2 regions of the Kineococcus mangrovi genome follow, and region 1 is predicted to be linked to the other one. Evidence: riboswitches for the same ligand, from Rfam matches in the RefSeq annotation. Region 1 holds a riboswitch; the other holds the start of a gene.
What was found. A riboswitch is a leader RNA that binds a small molecule or an ion and turns the genes downstream of it on or off. The one in region 1 is predicted to bind S-adenosylmethionine.
Positions count from the first base shown of each region.

Region 1 (3,226 bases):
CGTTCTCGACCGTGCCGTCGGCCATGACCGCGCGGTACCGGAACGCCGGCAGCAGCGGCTGCACGTCGGCGACGGGCGCGCCGAGCTCCTGCACCGAGCGCCGGGCCACGGCGTCGGCGGGGTCCTCACCGGGCCCGGGGTGACCGCAGAAGGAGTTCGTCCACGCCCCCGGCCACGTCCGCTTGACCGCTGCGCGCCGGGTCAGCAGCGTGCGACCGGCCCCGTCGACGATCCAGCAGGAGAACGCGAGGTGGAGCGGGGTGCTCGTGTGGTGCACGTCGGCCTTCGGCGCCGTGCCGCAGGGCGTGCCGTCGTCGGTCAGCAGGACGACCAGTTCGACGGTGGGGTCGGCGGGGGCGAGGGTCACCCCCGCACCGTAAGCCGTTCGGCGGCGCACGGCGAGCACGCGACGCCGACACGCGCGCCGCGGCCGCGACCCCGGGCAGGAGGGTCCCCCGTGGTCCCCCGGTGGTCCGTCGCCGTCCCGCCGGCGGTCAGGACCGCGCGGGCGGGGACCACCGGGACACCCCGGCCACCCTGCCCCGGCTCAGGCCGGGACGGGCTGGGTCGCGGCGACGACGGCCTCGTCGAGCTCGGCGCCGAGCTGCAGGTCCTCACCGGCGGCCAGGCGCGCCTCGAGCTCGCGCACGCGCGGGATGACGAGCTCGCCGAACGCCTCGACCTCCTCCTTGACGTGCAGGAACCCGAGGAGCAGCAGGTCGACGCCGACGAGCCGGTACGCCAGGACGCGGCGCGCCACCTCGTCGGGGGTGCCGACGAGCCCGGTGCGGAACCCGTCGTTGTACTGCACGAGGTCGCGGAACTCGCTGTCCGCCCACATGCCCTTGCCGTCCCCGGTGGAGTTGCCCGCCTCCTGGACGGCGGCGCCGAAGCCCTCGACCTTGGTGCGGTCGGCCTTGGCGATGATCTCCTCCAGGACGGCCTCGGCCTCCTCGCGGGTGTCGCGGACGAGGGCGAAGCCGTTGAGCCCGAACCGGACGGTGCGCCCGTTCTCCGCGGCGAGGGCGGAGACCTCGCGGACGCCCTGGGCGGCCCCCGCGATCGACTTGCCGTTCATGAAGTACCAGTCGCTGACGCGGCCGGCCATGGCCTGCGCGGCGGAGGAGTTGCCGCCCTGGAAGAGCTCCGGGGTGACCGCGGGCTGCGGGCGGAACGTGATGTCGGAGGCGTTGAAGAAGTCCCCGGACTGGCTGTAGCCGTCCTCGCCCCAGACCCCGCGCAGGAGCTCGATGAACTCCTCGGACTGCTTGTAGCGGTCGTCGTGCTCGTGCCAGGTGACCCCGAGCTGTGTCGCCTCGTTCTTGAACCAGCCGGACACGATGTTCAGCGCGAGGCGGTTCTGGGTGAGTTCCTGCGCGGTCGCGGCGAACTTGGCGAGCACACCGGGGTGCCAGAAGAAGGGGTGGACGGCGGCGATCACCTTGAGCCGCTCGGTGGCCAGCAGCAGGGCCAGGGAGAACGAGGTGGACTCGTGCTGGGCGTCGGCGCCGTAGGAGGCGAGGTAGCGCACCTGGGTCAGTGCGTACTCGAAACCGACGCGTTCGGCGGCCTTGGCCACCTCGACGTTGTAGGCCGGGTCGTGGCTGGTGCGCTGCTCGATCGTCGAGACGACGAGACCGCCGGAGACGTTGGGGACCCAGTAGGCGAACTTCAGGGGCTCGTGCAGGGGCATCGCGAAACGTCCTCCATCGGTCCTGGCGGTAGCACCCCCGTGGGTTGCTGCGGCGTCGTCGAGCCAGGTCTCTCAGCCGCTCTGGATGGGTTCCCCCGCAGCGTACCCCCTCCGGCGGACCGATGCTCCCGGCTCTTTTCGGGACCGGTACGACGTTGTCCCGCAACGCATGTCGGAGACCCCTCTCCGACTCCGGACGTCCCGGAACCGCTTGACGGGGGTCTGCGGCGGCTGCCACAGTCGAGGCAGGTCATGAGCGCCAGCGTCAAGCCCCGGCTCGCTGGCCGGCAACCCTGGTTCGTCACGGGGTGCTCCGGGTGAGGACCAGGTCCGCAGGAGTTGCGGGCAAGGACGAACCAGGAGTTCCCGTGTCGAAGGACTGTCGCCGCTCCCGCTGAGCGCACCCTCTGCTCCCCCTCCCCACCGGACCCGGCGTCGCGCCGGGCCCGCGACCTCCCCTGCCCGGACGCCGCCCAGGAGACGACGTGATCGAACTGCGCCACCTCACCAAGACCTACGGGGACCCCCCGCACGCCACGACGGTCCTGGACCACCTCGACCTCACCGTCCCCGACGGCAGCATCACCGCCGTCGTGGGCCCCAGCGGCGCGGGCAAGAGCACGCTCGCGCAGTGCGTGACGCTGTTGACCCGCCCGACGTCGGGGTCCGTCGTCGTGGGCGGCCAGGACCTCACCCGGCTGGGTGCGGGGCGGCTGCGCGAGGCGCGGCGCCGCATCGGGACGATCTTCCAGTCCGACGGCCTGCAGACGCGCCGCACGGCCGCGCAGAACGTCGAGCTCCCGCTGCGCTACCTCGGCGTCGTGGCCCGCGACCGGCAGCGGCGCGTGGCCGAACTGCTCGAACGGGTCGGGCTGACCGGGCTCGCCGACCGCTACCCGCACGAGCTGTCCGGTGGTCAGCGCCAGCGCGTCGGCATCGCCCGCGCCCTGGCCCTGCGCCCCGGCGTCCTGCTGTCGGACGAGGCCACCTCGGGGCTGGACCCGCAAGCCACGGCCTCGATCACCGGCCTGCTGCGGGAACTGCGCGACGACCTCGGGCTGGCCATCCTGTTCATCACCCACGAGATGGACACCGTCGTCGACGTGGCCGACGCCGTCGCCCGCCTGGAGCACGGACGGATCGTCGAGGCGGCCCCGCTCCTGGACGTGCTGCGGGACCCGGCCTCGCCCGTCGGGGCGGCCCTGCTGCCCCGCCGCGGCGTGGGCGACGCGGGCGGTCTGGCGGTCTGGGAGGTGCACTACCGCGGTGACGACGTGCCCGCCGACTGGCTGACCACGACGTCCCGCGAACTGGGTCACGACCTCGCCCTGCTCGGGGCCTCGGTCGGGACCGTCGCCGGCCGCACCGTCGGGCACGCCACCCTCGGGGTCCCCGGCGGCGTCGACCCCACCGCCCTCACCACCGCCCTGGACCGCCGGGGGCTGCACGCGCAGGTCCCCGCCGTCCCGCGGGAACTGGACCTCGTGTGAACACCCCGCTCGCGCAGATCCCCGCGCTCATCGCCCCGGCGCT
Region 1 is NZ_JBGGTQ010000004.1:405,373-408,598, reverse strand. It holds gene idi (isopentenyl-diphosphate Delta-isomerase) at 1-367, opposite strand, end outside; gene sfnG (dimethylsulfone monooxygenase SfnG) at 548-1,693, opposite strand; SAM riboswitch class I at 1,704-1,785, opposite strand; SAM riboswitch class IV at 1,942-2,051, shown strand; gene AB2L28_RS10850 (methionine ABC transporter ATP-binding protein) at 2,179-3,183, shown strand; gene AB2L28_RS10845 (methionine ABC transporter permease) at 3,180-3,226, shown strand, end outside.

Region 2 (3,226 bases), on a different contig from region 1:
CCTCGACGTCCTCGTCCACGGCGAACCCGAGCGCAACGACATGGTCCAGTACTTCGCCGAGCAGCTCGACGGGTTCGCGGTGACCGAGCACGGCTGGGTGCAGTCCTACGGCTCGCGCGGGGTCCGGCCGCCGATCCTGTGGGGCGACGTGTCGCGACCCGCGCCCATCACGGTGCCGTGGAGCAGGTACGCGGCGAGTCGGACGGCGAAACCCGTCAAGGGCATGTTGACGGGCCCGGTGACGATCCTCGCCTGGTCCTTCGTGCGCGACGACCAACCGTTGGGGGACACCGCGAACCAGGTCGCCCTCGCCCTGCGCGACGAGGTCGCCGACCTCGAGGCGGCGGGCATCGGGATCGTGCAGGTGGACGAACCCGCGCTGCGGGAGCTGCTGCCGCTGCGGACGGCCGACCAGGCGGCGTACCTCGACTGGTCCGTCACCGCCTTCCGGTTGGCCACCGCGGGGGCGGCCGACGCGACGCAGGTGCACACCCACCTGTGCTACTCCGAGTTCGGGGAGGTGATCGAGGCCATCGACGGCCTGGACGCCGACGTCACGAGCATCGAGGCGGCGCGTTCGCGGATGGAGGTGCTCGAGGACGTCGCCCGGGCCGGTTTCGCCCGCGGCATCGGTCCCGGCGTCTACGACATCCACTCCCCGCGCGTCCCGTCCGCCGAGGAGGTCGTGGGGCTGCTCCGGTCGGCCGTCGGCTCGGTGCCCGCACCCCAGGTCTGGGTGAACCCCGACTGCGGGCTCAAGACGCGGGGGTACGCCGAGACGACGGAGTCCCTGCGGAACCTCGTCGAGGCCGCGCGCACCGTACGGGCGGAACTGCTCGAGGGTACGCCCGTCGCGGGCTGACCTCCCTCACGGCCGAACCCCTCCACCCCACCGGGGTGGAGGGGTTCGGCCGTCCCCGGGGAAGTCCGTGGTTGAGTTCCGGCACGGTTCCCCGTAGAGTTCACGGTGCAACCATCCAGAGCGGCTGAGAGACCTGGCTCCGCGACGCCGCAGCAACCCCCCAAAAACGGGCGCGGGTGCTTCCGCCAGGAACGATGGAGGGGTTCAGGTGGACCGCACGTCTCACGTCGCCGTCCTGCGGCGCGTCGTGGACCTCTGCCGCACCGGTGCGACCAGCTGTCGCTGACCGTCCTCCCGCCGGCTCCGACCCGGCTCCGCGCGCCGCCGTCCCGTCGGTGCGCCCCACCCCTTCCCAGGAGAACCCTTGCGCCGCCGCACCTCCCTGCCCACCGTCCTGTCCGCCGCCGCCCTCGTCCCGCTGCTCGGCGTGCTCACCGCGTGCAGCGGGAGCCGCAGCAGCGCCGACGACGCCGGCGCCGCCCCCGTCCGCGGAGGGAACCTCACGTTCGCCATCTCCGTCGACTCCGGGTGCATCGACCCGCAGCAGGTCGGGAACAACGACGCGCTGAACATCGGCCGCCAGCTCGTGGACTCCCTCACCGTCCAGGACCTCGACGGGCGGATCCAGCCGTGGCTCGCGCAGCGCTTCGAGGTCAGCCCGGACGCGACGACGTTCACGTTCCACCTGCGGCAGGGGGCGACGTTCTCCGACGGGTCGCCGGTGGACGCCACCGCGGTCCGGGCGAACCTCGACGGGATCGTCGCGCTCGGGGCCAAGGCCCCGCTCGGGTCCACGTACCTCCAGGGGTACACCGGGACGCAGACCCCCGACGCGCAGACGGCCGTCGTCACGTTCTCCCGGCCCAGTGCGCAGTTCCTGCAGGCCACCTCGACCATGAGCCTCGGGCTGCTGTCCGTCCCGACCACGACCGCCGATCCCGCGACCCGTTGCGCAGGGACGACGCTCGTGGGCTCCGGTCCCTTCGTCGTCGGCAGCTACACCAAGGACGCCACGACCGTCCTGGACCGGCGCAGCGGGTACGACTGGGCACCGACCGGGGCGCAGCACCAGGGCGAGGCCCACCTCGACTCGGTCACCTACCGCGTGGTCCCCGAGGCCGGCGTGCGCACCGGGTCCCTGCAGTCGCACCAGGTCGACGCCACGACCGGCATCGCGTCCCAGGATCTGCCGCAGTTCGACGGGAACGGCTTCTGGACGCAGCGGCGGGCCAACCCCGGGATCCCGTACAACCTGTTCCCCAACGAGTCGAGGGCACCGTTCGACGACGTCCGCGTCCGGCAGGCGCTGTCGAAGGCCGTCGACCGCGAGCAGTTGGCGAGCCTCCTCAACCCGGGGGACCAGGCCGTGCGGTCGGCCCTCTCGGCGTCCACCCCCGACGCCCCCGACGACTCCCCGGTGCTCGCCCGCGACCTGGCCGGCGCGGACCGCCTGCTCGACGAGGCCGGCTGGACCAGGGGTGCGGACGGGATCCGCGAGAAGGCCGGACGCGAGCTCACCTTCACCGTCTTGTTCTGGCAGCCCACGTCGGCCGTGCTGGAACTGCTGCAGCAGCAGGTCCGTGAGGTCGGTTTCGACCTGCAGCTGAAGCAGGGCACGACCGCCGACACGGCTGCGCAGCAGAACTCCGGCGACTACGACGTCCTGTTCTACAACCTCACCCGGTCCGACTCGGACGTCCTGCGCACCGTCTTCTCCACCGACACGCGCAACGTGAACCAGCGGCCCCGCGGTGCGGTCGACGACCTGCTCGCCGAGCAGGCGTCCACGACCGACGCCGCGCAGCGGGCGCGGTTGGTGGAACAGGCCTCACGCTCGCTCGTGCAGGACGCGCACTCGATCCCCCTCATCGAGCTCTCCACCGTCATCGCGGCGTCGGACGACGTCCACGGCCTGCAGTTCGAGGGCTCCTCCCGGCTCTGGTTCCACGACGCCTGGAAGCAGTCGTGACGGCCGGTGGCGGTCGCGCGGGGTACGTCGTCCGCCGGCTCGGCCAGGCCGTCCTGGTGCTGTGGGCCGCGTTCACGGTGACGTTCGTCATCCTCTACCTGCTGCCCAGCGACCCGGTCTCGATCATGCTGGCCGGCGGGCAGGGCGGGGAGCAGTCGACGGCCGACCCCGCGCAGGTCGCGGCCCTGCGGGCCGAGCACGGCCTCGACGACCCGCTGCCCGTGCAGTACGCGCACGCGCTGTGGCGGACGCTGCACCTGGACCTCGGGAACTCCATCCAGAACGGTGCCCCCGTGACGACGCTCATCCGCGGCGCGGTGCCGCAGACGTCGGTCCTCGCGGCGTCGTCGTTCCTGCTCGCCCTGGTCCTCGGGGTGGGGATCGCCCTGGCCTCC
Region 2 is NZ_JBGGTQ010000002.1:121,156-124,381, reverse strand. It holds gene metE (5-methyltetrahydropteroyltriglutamate--homocysteine S-methyltransferase) at 1-862, shown strand, start outside; SAM riboswitch class I at 971-1,063, shown strand; gene AB2L28_RS03630 (ABC transporter substrate-binding protein) at 1,227-2,831, shown strand; gene AB2L28_RS03625 (ABC transporter permease) at 2,828-3,226, shown strand, end outside.
Region 2: it holds a riboswitch for S-adenosylmethionine, as region 1 does, so the genes downstream of both, AB2L28_RS03630 (ABC transporter substrate-binding protein) here and sfnG (dimethylsulfone monooxygenase SfnG) in region 1, are expected to answer to the same signal.